Regions from separate parts of the Methylotuvimicrobium sp. KM1 genome, predicted to be linked through region 4. Evidence: riboswitches for the same ligand, from Rfam matches in the RefSeq annotation. Region 4 holds a riboswitch; each other region holds the start of a gene.

Region 1 (4,732 bases), 2.5 Mb from region 4:
CCGTTAAAAGAATTGACTTCGAGTTGATTGAAAGTGTGGCCGTCGACATAGGCGCTGACCGGCACCGAAAAAGGCGTGCATCCTTTTACATAAACAAGCGCTTCGGTGGCTTGCATGAGGCCTTCGTAAAGAGCGAAAGCCGCTCTTTCAGTGTCTCTCATATTGGTCATATTCAACAGAGGGGCTGCAGGTCCATTGTTGTATATGGCAGGAGCACCTGGAGGGTTGGCGCTGGCCAGAGTTGAAATGCCGAGCAATACGGCTGCTGCTGTGGTGGTGATTTTAGTTTTCATAAAAAACTCCTTTATTTTTTAAAGTATTTTTTGCCATGGTTGTTAAAATAATTGTTATATGTATGGCAATCGTTTTGGTTTTAACGAACACGAGCTCTATTCAATAAATGAATATTAAATAACAACTATCGATCAATCATTTTGTAATTTAATACCCATAAAGCTCGGTTAAGGCAGAAAATACCGCCCGGTATTAAATCGGGCGGTTATAGGCTTGGTTATGGCGCCTGAATCAAGCTGCAGCCATTCAGTTCGGTATCAGGAGCGCTTGGAGTCACCTGAGAAACGGTCAAATTGCCGTCTTGCCAGAACAAACCGGGTTGACTGTAGCCTACGGTTGACAGAGTGATTCGGCATGCACCAACACCCACTAAACGGTCTTTTTGGAATACGGTACAGCCTTGTTGGCCGTTGTCGCGAACCGCTTTGGATTTTTGCCACCATTTATTCACAGGGTAGCCGGATTTCGATAGGGTTTGTAAGCCGTAATCATAGATTTCATAGAATTGGCCCGGCCCATAAGTGTTGCCATGGTAAAAGTCTTTGATAGCAGCGCTATAGAATGTGTCAGGTCTTCCGTTTTGGCCGGCAACTCTTAAAGAGGTTCTTTCGTTGACCATCAAGTTATTAAGATGGTTGTAAGTGTATCTACCGCGCAGGTTATCTACGGCAACGTTGTTCAAGATCCCAGCAATTGGAGCTTGTGTGACGTCGATGTTTTGACCAAAACCGGGAACCGGTGCTTGCAGGGCTGCTTCAAGTCTTACGCCATTGAATGTTTGAACTTCGAGTTGATTAATGCCGTTGCCGTCAGAGTAGGCCGATACGGGCACCGAGAAAGGCGTGCATCCTTTTACATAAACAAGCGCTTCGGTGGCTTGCATGAGGCCTTCGTAAAGAGCGAAAGCCGCTCTTTCAGTGTCTCTCATATTGGTCATATTCAACAGAGGGGCTGCAGGTCCATTGTTGTATATGGCAGGAGCACCTGGAGGGTTGGCGCTGGCCAGAGTTGAAATGCCGAGCAATACGGCTGCTGCTGTGGTGGTGATTTTAGTTTTCATAAGAAACTCCTTTACTTTAAATTTAAAGTATGGTTGCCATGATTGTTATGGTAATCGCCGCATCCATGGCAAATGCGGTGATTAAAAGAGCTAAGTGCTCAATTTTATTAATTTATTTTTTCTGAGATTAATTTCCGGCTGATCCAGGCTGATAATCTGTATTACGCTTGAATGCCTTCGATTTCATTGTTTACATTACGCTAACTTTCTGCGCCAGGAAGTCACCAGTCCGATCATTGCTGTGCCCATCAGCCAAATAGCGCCTGGAACAGGTACATGGCTAACTGGTGCCGAGCATGAAGTGCAACTAGTGCCCATTACTTCAAAAAGATACGGCGATCCGTGTGCTCCAAGTGGATTCCAATAAGCGGCATAATACTGGCCGTCATGGCCGGCACCGTTATAAGACCATTCTATAGGAAACGACAGGCTTTCATTGCTGAGAAAGAGCCAATAGGCTGTGTTTGGTTGTAAAAGCGCGGCTTCATTGGGATCTTGCGAAGGTGCGTCGAACCAAACGTCATTGCCGCCAAAGTGTTCCAGCTGCACAAAGCTGTCGGGAATCGATAAGTCGAACAGCTTGTCTCCGGGAATGTGAGAATCCCCTCCCAAAAAGTTGTTGCTATAAACAGCTAGCGATATGCCGTCGTTTCCGGACGAATCCTTAAGAGAGACTAAGTCGCCTGAAAAGTGACCGCCGGACGCTAAAGATAGGCGGACGCTGTCTAATAAGCAGCCATTAGGGCAGTTAAAAGGATCTACCGTAAATCGGCCGGCTGCCCAATCAGGTTCGCCGCCCTCAAAAAAGGGCGCTACAAGCGATTCGCCGCCGGAATATCCAAAAGGGAAGGTGTCGTAGATAGAAACTGATGCAGAAGCGGTACCGGCAAAAAGGCCCAGTGCAACGGCAGCGCTTAATTTTTTTAACGGTGCTTTAATTTTCAACATAATTACCTCTAATATGTTTGAAATTAAGTGCGGCCAGACTATCTGATGGAAAATGGAGAGTATCAGACTCTTGGCTTTCCGCCCCCGCCTCGCGACGGGTAAGGCTTTTAACTTAATCGAGCTAAAAAATCCCTAGTGATTCAAGTTGTCTGGCTCGAGCAATTAAATGTGAGTATCGCCGAACCGTCCATAATCCAGGCATTATCCCAAATGCCTCATAAATTATTCGTTAGTTTCGTTAAAAAGCGCTTAAGGTAGAAAGTATTTCATACGTTAAATGCGCTTTGGCTTGCCATATAGTAGGTGCTTGTAATTGACAAGGTATTTTTTTGTTTTCGCATAAAACACGTGCATAGAGCGTGCCATCAGTCGATTTTGTTCTTTCAAGGCATTGAATTGTCAATTAAATAAAATGCATTTTGTGACGGAAGGCGCGTTTATTTTGGAAGCTTCATTTCGTGATGTAAAAATTATTGACAGTTTTATGTCTTAACAAAAGCTTAAAACGATTAAATCCGCCAAACGCCAAGAAAAGAAAATATGCATTGTTAATGAGAAGTATCAGCGTTTGTAGGGAAAAATTTGTAAGCAACTGAAAGACAAGGAAAGTATGGGGCGTCATTACAGGCTGTTTTATTCTTTGGGGCGCTTAGGCTTGCCGAAGGGCTGGGGGAAAAGGATGATGTAAAAAATTTTGACGAATGATGCAATAAATTGATCCAACTTAAAAACTGGATCTTATTTTGCTTGTAAAAGAATAAAGACGGATGTTAGTCGGTTTGTTTTTTTGCCTATCCGTTAATAAATTAATGTACGGAAAAACAGATACATATGAATGGCGGGGTATTTTTGGGAGTCTTGAAAGGCTAAATGATTTGCTTTGAGGTAAGTGTTAAATATTCTGACATAAGGCCGTATAAGAGAGGCTTATCTCGATACGGATAAAAGATTTTGACTCGTAAGGGCTTGGTTATTTCATAGTATTGAAATAGGTTATCATTGGCCTTGGGGCTTATCTTTTATTAACCTCAGCTTTAATTGCACCCATGGTTTATAATCTGCCCGAATCTATATAGCCAGGACTGTTCAATGGATTACTCAATTGCCAAGTACGCGCCTGAATACCATCCCTTTCTTAGTTATCTACAGCACCAAGATAAATTGACCGATGCCGAGCTAAAAAAGGTCGATCGGGTCATGCAGTCGACGGTGGCCGAAACCTTGCCGCATTTATTGATTAAGCTCGGTATTTGTTCGGAAAGCGATATCGCGGAAGCTTTTGTTGTAACGCATGACGTAGAAAAAGTCGGGGTCGAGGATTACCCGCTTGAAACGCCTCTGCCCAATCATGTGTCCCTGCGATTTCTGAAACAATTTCATGTAATCGGTTTGCGCAATACCGATGATGCAATTCATGTTGCGGTAATGGATCCGGAAAATCGCTTTGTGTTGGATGCGTTGCAACTGGCTACCGCTAAGCCGATTATTGCGAAAGTCGGAGTGATGTCGGAAATCGATGCCGCGCTCGAACTGCAATACGGCGAAGGTAAATCGCAAATGGATAAGCTATTTGCCAATCTCGAGACAGACGAGATCGGCGAAGAGGATCTGGAACACCTTAAAGATATGGCGAGTGAAGCGCCGGTGATCAAAATGGTTAATCTGATCATGCAGCGCGCGATTGAGAGCCGAGCTTCTGATATCCATATCGAGCCGTTCGAACAGCGCTTGAAAGTCCGCTTACGCGTCGACGGCGTGCTGCAAAATATCGATGCGCCGCCGGTAACATCGACCGCGGCCGTGCTTTCGCGCATAAAAATCATGGCCAAGCTCAATATCGCCGAGCGCCGATTGCCGCAAGACGGCCGAATCAAGCTGCAAATGCTGGGCAAGGAATTGGATTTGCGGGTCTCGACGATTCCCACCTTATATGGCGAAAGTGTCGTAATGCGCCTATTGGATAAAGAGGCGACGGTATTGGATTTTAAAGCCCTCGGGTTTGCGGGTAGGCAATACGAAAAATTTATCGAAGTATTGAGTCAACCGCACGGCATTATTCTGATTACCGGGCCGACCGGCAGCGGTAAATCAACTACCTTATATACAGCGCTTAAACAACTGAACACGGCCGAGCGTAAAATCATCACCGTCGAGGATCCGATCGAATATCAATTGGAAGGCATCAATCAAATTCAAGCCAAGCCGCAGATAGGATTGAATTTTGCCGCGGCGCTACGGTCCATCGTCAGACAAGACCCCGATGTAATCATGATCGGCGAAATGCGCGATATCGAAACCGCACGAATAGCCGTGCAATCGGCGTTGACCGGACATTTGGTATTGTCCACTCTGCATACCAACGATGCGGCAGGCGGTGTGACGCGTTTATTGGATATGGGCTTGGAAGAATACCTGCTGAGCTCGACGGTC
Region 2 (4,732 bases), 180 kb from region 4:
TGCCTGCGCCGAGGTCATGGGTATACGGCCAGATTGGCGCATTTTCATTCAGGACGCCGGTAAAGCTCGCATCGGTTGCAAATGGAATCGCCGGCGCCAAATATCCCGACTTACCGAACGGATAGTTCGATTTGACATTCAAAATACTGGCAACAACCGAAGGTTCGCTTGCTTCCGTACGCATCTGTTCGATAATGACTTTAATATCGCCTACCGGTGGTTGTGGACCGCAAGTCGCAAAATGTTCGCCTTCGCAAGCCGGTAATTTGTTGACACCGGGTTTCAACCATTGGTAAGTCATCTCGACTACATCAAAATATTTACCGTTGAAGGCATTAGCCAATGTTGGAGCTACATTGTCGATTCTGACAAATTTATACGGCCATGCTTGATCGGCATTTTTTTCTAGACTTTGTGTACCTAAGGCCCAAGCTTTTGTGGTCGGTGTAAAAAAGCCTGTGTTAGCGCCCGTGTTGTTGATGCCCAATTCATAATCGTTCAAACACAATTCGACATCGCCGGAACCCGAGTTTTGGACTACGATAGGACCGCTTGAGATATTTGAAGACTGCATTGGCTCAGAGGCCCCCGAAACGCATGGGTTATGCAGGAATTTCGCATATTGTTGCGCACCGGTACCGGAACCGTTGACCCGTTTGCAATAGCGGACGAACTTCGAGCCGCGAGTGGCCGGCAAAGGCGTAACGCCCGGATATTGCGTCAACGGAATGCCGTCGATTTTAAAATCGTCCCATGTTTTGACTGTGCCGCTTATCAACGACGCAACTTGTTGTTTAGTCAAACTTGGGATACATTCTTCGCGGGCATATTCGCCGATCGTACAATCGTTAGGCAATAAGCCTTCGCCTCTTTGCGCGGTTTGCAGCGCGTCATATAAAGCATTATTGACCGGAACGCCGAATATCAACGCAGCTACCGAAACGCTATCCAGATCTTCTGCACTTTCCGGATTGACAGGATTGAAACCGGCCGGAGTATTAACGCCTCTAAACATCTTGGCGTCCACGTCCGAGATACCGATATCGGAATAACGCAATTCCAAATCGCCCGGATTGCTGATGCTGCATAAATAGCGGTTCGGGTCGGTATCTGTCGGCGACAATGTGCAATTATTGTTAAAGATATTCATCGCTTCCAAGCGCTGTTGATCGATCAGCGGATTGACGCCTTGGGCGGAACCGCCGGCGGAACGTTTGACAAACAACACTTTTTGGCTAGCCGATAAACCGTCGACTTTATCCGGACTCAAGGTACAGAAAAAGGCACGGTAACGATTCCCCGGATTCGGACCATCGTTGAAGTAGCTATGCAAAGTACCCGCATCACACAAGCTGGTGAACAGGGAGGTGATAGAGTTATCCATTGCAGTAGCACCCGACATGTTGATTCGCAAATCGGGTACATCGCTTGGCGTCCACGCCGAAGCCGTGCCGGAAAAACCGGCAATCAAAGCCGCGCCCAAGGCGGCCGTTACGATATTTTTTTTCATGACCATTCTCTCTGTTAGGTATGAGTGTGAATAAATGCTCCCGGACCTTTACCCGGGCATGTTTGAACGACTTTCTTATGCTTTACGACGTTTAGCAGCGATCAAGCCCATCAGACCCGTGCCGAAAAACCATACCGCCGCTGGAACCGGAACCGGCGCGAAATTCAATGAAGCGCTGCCATTTTCAATCGAAAAGTTCCAATCGCCGAGGTAAACCGCCTTCTGCGTCAACTCGAACGTATCGGGATCCATGTCGAAGCCCCACAACCAAAAACCGGTCGATTCGCCAGCTTCAGACGAAAGATTACCTGAATAAGAATTAGCAATATTGGAACCCCAAGTTGTCGGGAAATAACCGCTTTGCCCTGGTGCCGAATAGGAATCCAAATTACCCGCTTTATCGGCGATTTGTTGATTGGTGCCGGTCAATTCGCCCGATCTTGCATTCAATTGATCGATATGTTGATCAATTTTTGTTGATGAATTGGAAAAACGGTCGAAAACGTCGACAGCAATTTCATTTTTGGATGTCATTAAAATGCCCAAATAATTCAAGCTATCGAAATCGACGAATGAATTGTGAGCCGAGGCAATGTTATAGATTACTCTATCCCCTGGCGAGGTTGCCGCCATAAACTGGCTGAATGCATCGCTGTTGATCGAGTGATTCATTGCTTGCGGATTATCCAAAAAATCGGCGTGCCGTATGCCTAAATCCAGTGCATAGGAAATTTGCGCATCCGGATTGTAAACACTCAGAAACAGCTCCGAACCTTGTGGATCGTTTTCAAAACCGGTTAATTTAACCCCGGCGATCCTCGCTTGAGCACCTGTCGCAACCATCGCCATTGCCGCGACCGCTAGAGATTTACCTAATAAATTCATAATAACTATCCTCGTAAAGTCTGTTAACAAAAACCAAACCGGGGTACATGGCCATTCCTAGTAAATGGTCGCGGCCCGGCTATCTCTTGATACTTGATAAGAGACCCGCAGCTTTCCGTCCCCGCCTCGCGGCGGGTTTGGCAACATCTTCACACCCGGCATATCCGGCTAAAACCGGAAACTGCCTATTCCTTGTTAAATCGCTGGCAATCAGTACCGCCCATGTTATGATTGCCTTCGCCGGCCCCACTCCCCCTCGCCGGATCCACTCCGCATCCGCAAAGTTTCAACTTGCGCATATTTTTTCATAGTCATTAGTTCAAAAGTTTTACAGGTTCGTTAAATTTTCGTGAAACGTATTACGTTTTAAACAACTAACACCTTTAATACGCCGACTGTTTTGAATTGTCGCATTTCTGTCATATTTTTCGTTTATGTTTAAAAGGTTCGGCTTGATACGCATATCCATATATCCAAAAACCCATAACCCTAAAAAGATCATTTGAGACTTCACCAAGCCGGTGAAGGTGTTGTAGACCCTTCATGCTTCGACTTGGCTCGGCACGAACGGTCTACAACACATGCCAACTGCTCTTTCTAGGATAACAATACATATACTTCGCGCGGTCACATTTACGGTTTTCTGACGCGCTCTTTTGTCCGATAGCGGCGTTGCGAAAACAGTTACATAGCTTAGCTTAACGCCTGTTTTCGCGCCTTGCTCTCGAACAAAATAGCATTGCCATAAAAGCCGCAAACATGACCGCGCGAAGTATAACTTGCCGTTTTCAAGCCGTTCCGTTAGTCAATCCGAAATATTTTTGAATTAGGTATAAGAAATTGAGCGAACTGAAACACATCATTTCACTGCGTATCGAGAATAGTATTCGTAACGCGGTTCAAGCCACCGCTTCGCGGTTTTATGTACGGGAGTCAGATATTTACCGTTTTGCGATCAACTACATGCTAAAGCGCTTTAAGTGCCTGCATGAAGACGACTTTAGCGGCAGCGATTTGCTACCCCTAATGCTGGACATTCGCGAGGAATTAATTGGCAGCTTATCTTTAAAAAAACATCAGCTCTTCAACATCCTAAACGGCAACAATGTTCACCCGGATAAGTTTGTCGCAATGTCCGATATTGAGTTGCTCTTGACGCCGCAACACTTATTAAAACAACGCTTGCAAAAAATCGACGATAGTCCTCAATCCGATGTCGATACCGAAACCTGGCTGAAGCAATATTTACTTGAGAAATATCAATCGCCGTCGTTTCAGGATAGTTCCGACACGCAAACCCAATCATCGAATTGAAGCCATACCTAAATCATGAATTCGTCGCTCATGGGTTTATGAAAGCTTCCGATCGTTTTGCGCTAACTACTATTTGGAACTAAGCTAATAGCGCCGTAGGGTGCGCATCGCGCACCTTTCCACGGTGCCGAACCGACAAGAGTCCGACCCAGGTGCGCGATGCGCACCCTACACCTAGGCTTAATAGCCTATGAACACCAACAATTTCAAAAATATTTTGAGTTTAAAAAACGGGAAACAGCAATTAACTACTAAAGCGAAAATAGCCATATCTAAAACATAAATTCGTAATCGATTGATCATCCATACTTACGATCGCTTTGCACAAAGCTATAACCCTTAAAAGAGTGGTTAAGAGTCTCAAACTACCGTTCGCCCTGAGCCCTTCGGCTACGCTCAGGAGATCCCTGTCGAAAGGTGAAGGGTAGTTTGAGGCTTCACCAAGCTGGTGTAAGTGTTGTAGACCCTTCATGCTTCGACTTGGCTCAGCACGAACGGTCTACAACACACATCAACTGCTCTATTTAGGATAACTACTATTTGGAACTAAACTAACAGTAACTTTTAGATTCTTCGAGAATTCCATGGATGCTCTATCGGCCATTAACCGCATTTTTCTTAGCCCAATCGACGGTCAGCCCCAAGATGATGAATTATTAGTCGATAAGCTTAGAGATTGGGCTATACGCTTCGCCGATTGCAATTATTTACATCCTTGCCTAATTGACGGGCAGCGGTCCTTAGTCTGCGCCAACCAACTTAGTTTAAAAAATCCTAAAGCCTATCAAGCTCTAATCGAGATTACGCGGCGTCATGATATTTTTCTGAAGGAGGATGCCAGAACATTAAGTTCGGCAACGCTTTATGCCGATCGGCGGCAACAATCGGCGGTTATTCTCGCTTTGTGTCTCGGCATTCTCATCGCGACAACCGATACGCGAGCCGAACAGGTCGCCGGCCGGCAGGTGACTGCTGAAATCACTTCGCAACTTATCAAACCGTCAAATCGATTGAATACGGTTA
Region 3 (4,732 bases), 1.5 Mb from region 4:
ATAAAATACTGTAGCGGTTGTATCACCTAATTTCTCCAATATGTCGCGTACGCGGATTTCAGCCGCCATCGGCAAGGTAACGAATATGGCTTCAAGTTTTCCCGACCGGGCATCCTCGTATAAACAATCTAGATCTCCTCGCCATTTTTCCGGATCGCAGGACAACCGTCTATTACTTTCCAATTTCCGATCGTCATAGTAACCAGAAAATCGGTAGCCCAAACCCGGCATATTGGAAAAAGTACCCTCCAAACGCTGCCCGAGCGCATTAGCACCCACAACGCCCACCGACAAGGAATGACATTCGGCTGGCGAGGCAACGCGGGTCAAATAATGATAGGCTGCGTGAAAAACCGCTAGTAACAACAGCGAAATAGTCGACCAAATACCGATCGCCAACCGGGATGCATCGCTTGCGGTTTTGGAAAAAAACAGCAAAGTGGCTACGGCTACCAAAGTTAACAACCAGGAGCCGGCAATACGAAATAGCTGATGAGCGAACCCGGCTCCGCGCCAGTTGTAGTAAACCTCGTTATATTCCGCGAAAAATTGATAAAGCAATAAACCGCTAAAGCCGTAGGTGAGATATATATCGTTCCAATCGTATTCACCCGGCCAAATTAAGTTAAGTGACAGCATCGCCAGCCATAAAGAGGTCAAAACTATGCAGCTATCAATGACACGAACAAGCGCTTGTTGCTTAGTCAAATGCGGACGCACAAAGGCCGATGTATAGCTTGGCTTGACGGCAGCTATACGAGCCAATTCGATTTTCTCTGATGACAGTGGACTCGACATGTAAGGGTGTTTCTCTCTAAAACTCAATGCACTAGGAATGAAGGGACAAGCATTGCAAAGCTTGATCAGGGCTGGCAAAGATTGCTCAAATACAGCCAAGTTAAGCCAAAACGCCACGGACACCGCGGCATTAGTAAATTACAGCAATATATATGTCATTAAAATCGCGCCAAAAATCATGCTTCAAGAAAACATCTTCCCGGTAAAACTACGTATATCCGACACCATGCGTTTCGCTCGCTCCCAAACATCTTGCTTAGGAATGCGGTATGAAATACTCCAGCTTTTGGCAACCGGTAAGCAACAACAGATGTGAAGGACTTCCTAAACCGGAATTTGGGAAATAGCGGAGGGGATCTGAATACTTTCCTCTAATCTTTAATAAACCATAAACGGCTATTCGATCCAGAAACACAGGCTTCAATAACGCCTTACTAAGTTGGTCAAATAAATCAACTCCCAAACCTCTTCCATTTTTCTTAATAAATCGCATTCCAATACACAATATATTTTTAAACGATTATGCCGCAAACAACTCGCGTTTACGGTTAAACCTCATCAGCCCCATCACAGCGCTACCAAACAGCCAAACTGCGGACGGAAGTGGTACAGCAGTGATCTCCAGCGACAAAGGATATGCCCCCATAGACCCGAATGGAATATTTTGACCCAAACTATTCGTTGCCGGACTATGCCCGGTCATACAGAACTCACCCATCATCCCCCCCGCAGTACAGTCACCATAAACCATACTTTGAACTATGCCTGCCATTGTCGTTTTATCAAACGAAAATGTGAAATAGGCATTGCTATTGATAACCTCGGTATTAGATTCAAAAAAAGGTGTGCCATATCGAAAAACATCTCCGCTCTGATAGCCTCCACCATAAAAAACATCCGTGCTATTTTTTAAAAAAACACTAGCAGTTACGATATCCCCTTCAGTGCTTTGCGCTAATTGGTAATTAAGATGCAACAGTGGAAAACTCTTTTTAAAATCCGGATTAACATCATCCACCTCATACATGGATGAATTCATTGCCCCATGTAGGTTGGACACAACCGATCCATCCCAGTCAAAGCTGCCAACAAAATTTGTATTGTTGGGTTGGGTCGCGGGCTCGTATAACACCCCTGTTACCTTATAGGTTACAACAGAAGCAAAAGATGAAGACCCCATAATAGCGACCATCAACAACAGCACCTTAATAACCATTGACAATATCTTGTTTTCATTCATATTTTTTCTCTTATTAACGTGAGCTTCTACTCAATAAGCTTCCAAAATCGATACAAACATCCTTGTTCAAATTCTTCCCTGCTAACCTTTACCAAGTAACCAACACATTTTCCTCATAAAACTGATTACCTAAATCCGGCTAGAACAAGCTTGCCATAAAGATTATGCAGGCAATACAGACTTACGACGATTTGCACCGAACAAGCTCACCAAAGCGCCACCGAACAACCAGGCAGCAGCCGGAACGGGAACGGCGGCAACCTCCGAGATCTCCAAGGATAATGGTGCACCGCCCATAGAGCCTCCACCGAGGAATGCAGTCATACCCATTGGACCGGTCAGCATAGGCCCCATCATGCCCAAAGCAGTCATGTCACCGTAGACCATTTGGCCTACAGTTGCCGAAGTATCAGTTATGCTTGTGGAATCAAACACCAAGGTAAAAAAAGCGTTGTCATTTCGCTGGTTACCATCAAAAGTGCCATAGGCCATTGGATTACCTATCACTTCATAACCGCCCCCATTCACAACATCAGTGCTATTTTGCAAAAATGTACTGACTGTCACTAAGTTGCCGGAAGTACTGCTAGCCAGTTGATTGGTCAAATGCAGCAACGGCGCTTCGTTATCGGCATATCCACCGGGCTTGGCCCACACTTCATCCGTGTAACCGGCTGCATTCATACCACCAGCGGCGGTCCCGTTCGAATCGAACTCGGTTCCATTCCAAGCAAACATGGATTCAGACAGAAAACCCGAGAAATTGCTAACAGTAGAGCCGTCCCAGTCGAAGTTACCATCGAATACGGTTACTTCCTGAACCCCACCGTCAGTAAATACTGCAGACACATTGTAAGTGGCGGCCTGTGCCATAGAAGCGCTTGCTGCCAATATCAGGGATGCAGCCATTTTGGTTTTTAGATTCATAAATCAACTCCTTCAAAAATAATTAAATTAATGTTCGGGCGATACAACCAAGACACCCGGTATTGCAACCGGCGCACTAGCTCTCCATCGCCCACAGAGGCGGCCCGGCTATCTGGCTTCACTCCAGACCCCTAGGCTTTCCGACCCCGCCTCACGGCGGCTGTGGCAATTGTAATTAGGACATCCTGCCCTACCAGCAATACATCCTTAATGCCTGACGCTTATTTCCTTTTATCTAACGCAAATACCATTTCGTTCTAATCAGACTCTGGTTCAGTAAACAGCTCCTTCAAGACCTCATCCAGGGCTGTCAAAAAAATGCTTCCGCATTCTTTTTTTAATATTGCATATATTATGCCAATAATAAATTTCAACTTAAATTCAACAATATAAAGCGAAAACAAATAGTCTCCAGTTAAGTCACCCATCTAAAATTAAGGGATTTAACACACCTCCCTAATATCAATGCGCGATTTGACTTAATCTGCTTTAAATCAGCTCATCCTTATGCGAATCGACTAACGTCTCGTCTCTTTTGACAAGAAAGATCACTTTAGAAAAACGTTAATTAGTCGCGTAAGCTTCCAACGTCACCATCTAAAATCCCTCGCAGCCACGGTTATCCTCAGAATTTTTCCACAAGGAGAGCACATGGTATTTATCGGAGAGACAGAAACATCACATCGAAGCCTGGCAAGCCAGCGGACTCCGATGCGCCTGCATTGATACCGGTCCGGTTGCAATCGGAGTCGACGGCCTCGGCGTTATTATCATTGCGTTGGCCGCAAGGCCACGTTTTGGAAATATCGGGCAGTGTATCGCCGGATTGGCTCGGGGAGTTGTTGCAATATCTGGCTGGATTGAGAGTCCGGCGCAAATCTGACTAGCGGTCGATATGAGATGGGGCATCGATGGTTTGTCGGCGATTTTGCAACAGCGCTTAGGCCATGCGCTATGCGCCGGGGCAGCGTTTATTTTCCGCAATCGCGCCGGCAATCGTTTGAAATTGTTGCTGTGGGACAGCAATGGCGTCTGGCTGTGTCAAGGCGTCTTCATCAAGAGCGAAGGGCTGACACCACTGCAACGCGACGTGTTCGAGGAAACTCTCGATACCGACATTGCCGCTATCTAAGCTGAGGTCGAGCAGCTTCAAGACGTCCCGGCGTATGATACTGCGCGGTTCGCCCTAAACGTCCGTGCACCGGACGCCAGCCCTTACCGGATCATTTGCCCCGCATCGAGCACCATCACGAACCCGAATCCTGTACTTGCGATCAATGCGGCAAGGACTTGGTCAAGATCGGCGAAGACGTCGCCGAACAACTGGACGTCGAGCCGACCAAATTCTTTGTCCATCGTCATATCCGCCCATAATATGCCTGCCGGACTTGCGAAACCATCACTGCGGCGCCGATTCCCCCTGCAGTGATCGATGGGGTATGGCGGCAGTGGGTTTACTGACCTGGGTGCTGATCGGCAAATTCCTCGATCATTTGCCGTTGTACCAAAAAAGAGCAGTTGACATGTGCGAAGACCGTTCGTGCTGAGCCAAGTCGAAGCATGAAGGGTCTACAACTCTTTCACCGGCTTGGTAAAGCCTCAAACTGCTCTTTTTGGGTTGTACCGACTGGAACAGATCGCCGCCCGTAGCGGTGTAATATTGTCCCGCTCAACATTAGCCGATTCGGTCGGACGCCTCGGTGTCGCCCTAGAGCCCTTGGCCGATCGTTAAACCTAGCTCTTATTGCAACGCGATAGCTTGCATGC
Region 4 (4,732 bases):
GCATGGATAGGTTCATGTTTTGGTCGTTAGGTTTGACCATCTCCGCCGTCATAGCCGTCCTTAAATTCATGTAAACAAGGCCGGGTTTTCGAGCCGCCTCAATTCACGCATACCTTGAAAAAAGGCTATATTTGCGGTAACAGTTGCCCCTGTTGCCGGAAACACTTAACAACTCAAAACGAATTGTAGGGTACGCTACGCGTACCTAATGTCGGCACAACGGAACACATGAGAGCACGTTAAGCTACGGGCGGGGCTCCTGTGGTACGCACAGCGTACCCTACAGTCTTTTCGGCATTCGCATAGTATTAATTTCAACGATTAACGCAAACATAGCCTTGAAAAAACCCAAGCGCCTAAAATTCTATCGATTCAACTTCAAGGCCATGGGCACGCCTTGTGAAATCCAGTTATTCGCGGTTTCGCATAAAACGGCCCAACACGTTGCCGATATCGTCATCGACGATGTGGAGCGCTTGGAGCAACGCTATTCCCGCTACCGCCCGGATAGTTTTTTATCCGAAATCAACCGCGCGGCCGCGCGCGCCAATTCGATAGAAGTCGATCCCGAAACCGCCGGTTTGTTGAATTATGCATTGACCTGTTATGAGCAAAGCGACGGATTGTTCGATATCAGCTCCGGTATTCTGCGCCAGGCTTGGCGATTCGATCGCAATAATTTGCCGGAAGAGCAGCAGATTCAAGCGCTACTGGATAAAATCGGCTGGCATAAAATCGATTGGACGCCGCCGAAGCTGACTTTTTCGGTGCCGGGCATGGAGCTCGATTTCGGCGGTATCGTCAAGGAATATGCGGTCGATCGGGCCGCCGGTTTGTGTTTACAGGCCGGCATCAAGCACGGCTTGATCAATCTCGGCGGCGACATCAAACTGATCGGCCCCCGGCCAGACGGCTCTTCCTGGCAAGTCGGTATCGCGCATCCCCGGCAAAAAGGGGAGGTGATTCAAGCCTTGGCGCTTTCGGGTGGCGCCTTGGCTTCAAGCGGGGATTACGAGCGCTGTTTGCAAATCGATGGCGTGCGCTACGGTCATGTGCTCAATCCCAAAACCGGTTGGCCGGTGCGCTTTATGGCTTCGGTTAGTGTTGTCGGGGATTTTTGCGTCGTTTCCGGGAGTGCCGCGACGATTGCGATGCTGAAGGAAGACCAAGGTCCTGCTTGGTTGGAATCGTTGGGGCTACCTTGTCTTTGGGTCGATGTCCATGGCAATGTCGGCGGGTCTCTGATCTAATCGTAAAAATATACCCTTTTTTGGGTTTGGCGATCCTTCGCAAATCGTTATAAACATCTCTTCAAGATACACGGTTGGGTATCTAGCGCGATGGCGAAATCACGCAATCGCTGGAACTCCGTAGGGTACGCTTCGCGTACCATGGCAACCCGCCAATGTTAATTCAAGTCCTTAGGGTTTGGTCTGTGGTGCTAAACTGCATGCGGATACGCGCAGCGTACCCGATCAATTTTTTTTCGTTCCCACCGCTTCAGCGTGGAAACGCATACCTATCTTGTCTCGCGAAGCTAGAGCTTCACTTATCTGTTTCCCAAGTAGGAACTTGGGAAACAGCAGAAGTATGGGTTCTCACGGAGGATCGTGGGAACCAGTAAGCGGCTTCGTCCTACAAGAGGTTATCCATAAACTTGGAGTAACCTTTCCGGAGAGCGAAACTGTTTAGCAAAGGCGCGACAACCTATTGAATTAACTTCTTATTCTCTTTCTAGGATAAAGGCCCATTTTTTCATAAATCCCTATTGCTATTCGTTTTTTCTCAGCGATGAGTCGAGCGCTTATTCATGAGTGAGGTTGTGTGTCATATGCCGCAGTAACTGTGGCATATGACACAGTTATCATAAAATTAAGAGTTTATAAGTATTTTATTCAATACTTTAAATTATTGAAACCAAGTAAAATACTAGGTATTGGCATGTAGTCTGCTTCAATTAAAAGCGAGGGGCTAGATGTTGGGTTCAGCTGACGTCAATTTTAAGACTCAATTCGGATTTAATAGCCTTTTCAATTTAGCCACACTCGTTGTGAGACGGGGCCGGAAAGTCACGGTTCTTGTATGCAATCAAGAAGGCCGGGCTGCCTCCTTAATTAAGTATTGATTGAGTTTAACGATAGAGGGTAGTACTCACTTAACTTTCAAGTTAGCTTGGGCTAGTTTGTCGTCTTTATTGGTGACGAATCGTGGGCGTTAGCTGAATCGTATGCTTGTTTTTGTGATGGGGGCGTGGGGACTGTATGTTTTGTTGTTGTATCGGTTCCGCGAATATCACTGTTAACTTTTAGCGTTTAACAGTAAAGAGGACTTTTTAATGAAAAAAATAATATCGTCTGTTGTTGTATTTGTAGGGTTATTGTTAGGTAGTCAAGCTTACGCCCATGTGGGTTATAGAAATCTGGATAACTTGAATCCGTTTGTCGCGTCAGTCGGTTACGACGATGGCTGGTATCAAGGGACTCAACCCACTTTGGCCGATAGTCATACTGTTCGCTGGTATAGCTTTACGTTGGAGCAGGATTCTAATGTAAACATCAGCGTCGAAAATGCAGGCCCGGGAACCTATCCGACCTACAATAGCGCAGGCGTTGATTCCGGCAATACCTTTCCTGTTTTAGCCGATCTCGATGTCGGTTTTAGTTTGTACAAAGGACTCGTGCCGCTATCGGCTTTCGAAAACGCGAATTTTGAAGGCGAGCCTGTCTGGCCAGTTGCTGACGGAAATAATGGGTTGTTTAATGCGGTTGGCGATACCACGATGGGTAATAACAGCGGTGTTATTAACACGATTGAATTTATTACTGCCGTTAACGATTATGGCGTAGGCGCAACCGAATCGCTTAGCAATATCTTTTTACTTGCCGGCGTATATTCACTGGTAGTCGGTGGTGCGGCCGCTGACGGGGTCGGTGGTGGCGCATATGGTGTAATTGCTAGCGTCCAGCCCGTGCCTGTTCCTGCTGCGGTTTGGTTGATGGGGTCGGCTTTAGTCGGTTTAATCGGCATGAGAAAACGCGCTATCGCCGCTTGATTCAATTCTTGTACCGAATCAATTAAATCCAGGTCAGTTTCCGGTCTGGTTTTCAGTTAATCAACACCGTTAGGATGCGGTATCCCCCGGACAAGGATGTCTAATATCGCTTCTTAGTAATACCACACTTGTTGAATTGCACGCGTAAGGGCGGTTGATGAGACGGGGGCGACGTAAAGCCGGATGAGGAACGAGCTTTTATGGGCTTGCTTTAAAGACCGTCATTCCGACATGGGCTGCCGGAATTCAATCTAACAGAAGAAAAATCGTTGTTCATTCATTTCATCACTTTACATGGCTGTTATTGATTTGCGGTCTTTTGTATTAACGTTTATTTTGAGGAAAAAACTATGAAAAAATTGTTGTCGACAGTGGCCTGTGCGGCTGCGGTCGGTTTTTTTCCAACCCAGCAAGCGTCTGCGCATATCAGCTGGATCAACCTGACAAATTTAACGCCGGCCATCGACGGCGATAAGCATATTTATTCGGCCAATAGTATTGTGTCTGGCAACTACGGTTGGGCCGATTCGATGGATGAAGACTGGGGCGATAGCCATCAAGGTGCTTGGGCGCAGTTTACATTGACCGAATCATCGAATGTCAAAATACATGTCGAGTCTGATTATCAAGATACTTTTATTACGATAGGCAGTAATACCTTTCCTTTACGAGTAGGCGATTTAACCCCGGGATTCTCGCTTTATAACGGCGTTTTGCCTGATGAAGCCTATGAGGATGCATTTCCACCGCCGGCTGGAAAAGAAGGAGCCTGGAACGGGCAGGGCACGACTACTATGGGTAACGACGAGGGTGAAGTCGGCACAATCCATTACATCGGTCATGCCGGCGAAATCGACGGCTTGGCGACGGCTGTTTCATGGATGGGCGCGCTCGAAGCCGGTATTTATGCCGTTGCAATCGGAGGAACGTGTTATGAAAGAGAGAATTGCGGTGCTTTCGATCGATTTAATGCCGATAATGCAATGCGCGGTTTCGATATTAGCTTGACCGTCGCGCCTGTCCCTTTGCCGGCTGCGATTTGGCTAATGGGAGCGGGCTTGGTTGGTTTGGGGGCTTTCAGAAAGCGTACTCTAGCCGTTTAATGGTGTTCTGTCGTATTTTAAAGATCGATATTGTTCTTCTTTCCCTGTGATTGGGAGTGGGATCGGGTTTTGCGTGTACCAAAATCCGCCCCACCTCCGACCTTTTCTCTCTAATTCGTAAGGTGGCACCGCCCATCTTTCGCCATTTATTCCGTTTGTATTTTTCTAGGAAAGTTGCGCGATGCTTAGCGCCAAGCTATTCCTCTTCCTGCGCCGAAACAATTGAAGTAGGGTGCCGCACCGCGCCCCCTTTCCCGGGCATGCCATTTGGTGTGTTTCAAGGTTTTGTCAATATCTCCTGATTAGCAAGATGCTTCAGCTTGCCGAAGCCAAGTGTCCGAGCAGGGGCCAGTCGTAGTCGCAAAAACTACAATATGCTGTTACCCAAGCTCCAGCTTGGGTAACCTGTTCAGGAAGCTCTTGCCCTGAGCCCTTCGGCTGCGCTCAGGAGAGCCTTGTCGAAGGCTTGCCCTGAGCTTGTCGAAGGGGGAGCTTCCGGTGTGTCTTTCCCAAGCTCCAGCTTGGGAAAGAGCGTGATGTGGGGTGGCCGTTTTAGCTTGACGCGCATGGCTTGCGA

What was found. A riboswitch is a leader RNA that binds a small molecule or an ion and turns the genes downstream of it on or off. The one in region 4 is predicted to bind cyclic di-GMP.
Region 1: another riboswitch for cyclic di-GMP. It lies ahead of ACINK7_RS04595 (hypothetical protein); the one in region 4 lies ahead of ACINK7_RS16065 (VPLPA-CTERM sorting domain-containing protein).
Region 2: another riboswitch for cyclic di-GMP. It lies ahead of ACINK7_RS15285 (hypothetical protein); the one in region 4 lies ahead of ACINK7_RS16065 (VPLPA-CTERM sorting domain-containing protein).
Region 3: another riboswitch for cyclic di-GMP. It lies ahead of ACINK7_RS09645 (hypothetical protein); the one in region 4 lies ahead of ACINK7_RS16065 (VPLPA-CTERM sorting domain-containing protein).

What each region holds. Positions count from the first base shown of each region.
Region 1 covers NZ_CP173170.1:1,053,134-1,057,865, forward strand. Annotated here, with positions in the region: gene ACINK7_RS04585 (hypothetical protein) at 1-293, opposite strand, end outside; gene ACINK7_RS04590 (hypothetical protein) at 512-1,354, opposite strand; gene ACINK7_RS04595 (hypothetical protein) at 1,550-2,302, opposite strand; cyclic di-GMP riboswitch class I at 2,328-2,417, opposite strand; gene gspE (type II secretion system ATPase GspE) at 3,392-4,732, shown strand, end outside.
Region 2 covers NZ_CP173170.1:3,566,350-3,571,081, forward strand. Annotated here, with positions in the region: gene ACINK7_RS15280 (hypothetical protein) at 1-1,510, opposite strand, end outside; gene ACINK7_RS15285 (hypothetical protein) at 1,586-2,395, opposite strand; cyclic di-GMP riboswitch class I at 2,462-2,547, opposite strand; gene ACINK7_RS15290 (hypothetical protein) at 3,236-3,709, shown strand; gene ACINK7_RS15295 (hypothetical protein) at 4,294-4,732, shown strand, end outside.
Region 3 covers NZ_CP173170.1:2,260,366-2,265,097, reverse strand. Annotated here, with positions in the region: gene ACINK7_RS09660 (undecaprenyl-phosphate glucose phosphotransferase) at 1-798, opposite strand, end outside; gene ACINK7_RS09655 (hypothetical protein) at 836-1,114, shown strand; gene ACINK7_RS09650 (hypothetical protein) at 1,319-2,038, opposite strand; gene ACINK7_RS09645 (hypothetical protein) at 2,201-2,965, opposite strand; cyclic di-GMP riboswitch class I at 3,061-3,142, opposite strand; partial or broken gene tnpB (IS66 family insertion sequence element accessory protein TnpB) at 3,861-3,998, shown strand; partial or broken gene ACINK7_RS09635 (IS66 family transposase zinc-finger binding domain-containing protein) at 4,023-4,464, shown strand; partial or broken gene ACINK7_RS09630 (transposase) at 4,554-4,732, shown strand, end outside.
Region 4 covers NZ_CP173170.1:3,750,408-3,755,139, reverse strand. Annotated here, with positions in the region: gene ACINK7_RS16075 (hypothetical protein) at 1-74, shown strand, start outside; gene ACINK7_RS16070 (FAD:protein FMN transferase) at 387-1,250, shown strand; cyclic di-GMP riboswitch class I at 2,029-2,110, shown strand; gene ACINK7_RS16065 (VPLPA-CTERM sorting domain-containing protein) at 2,336-3,052, shown strand; gene ACINK7_RS16060 (VPLPA-CTERM sorting domain-containing protein) at 3,403-4,155, shown strand.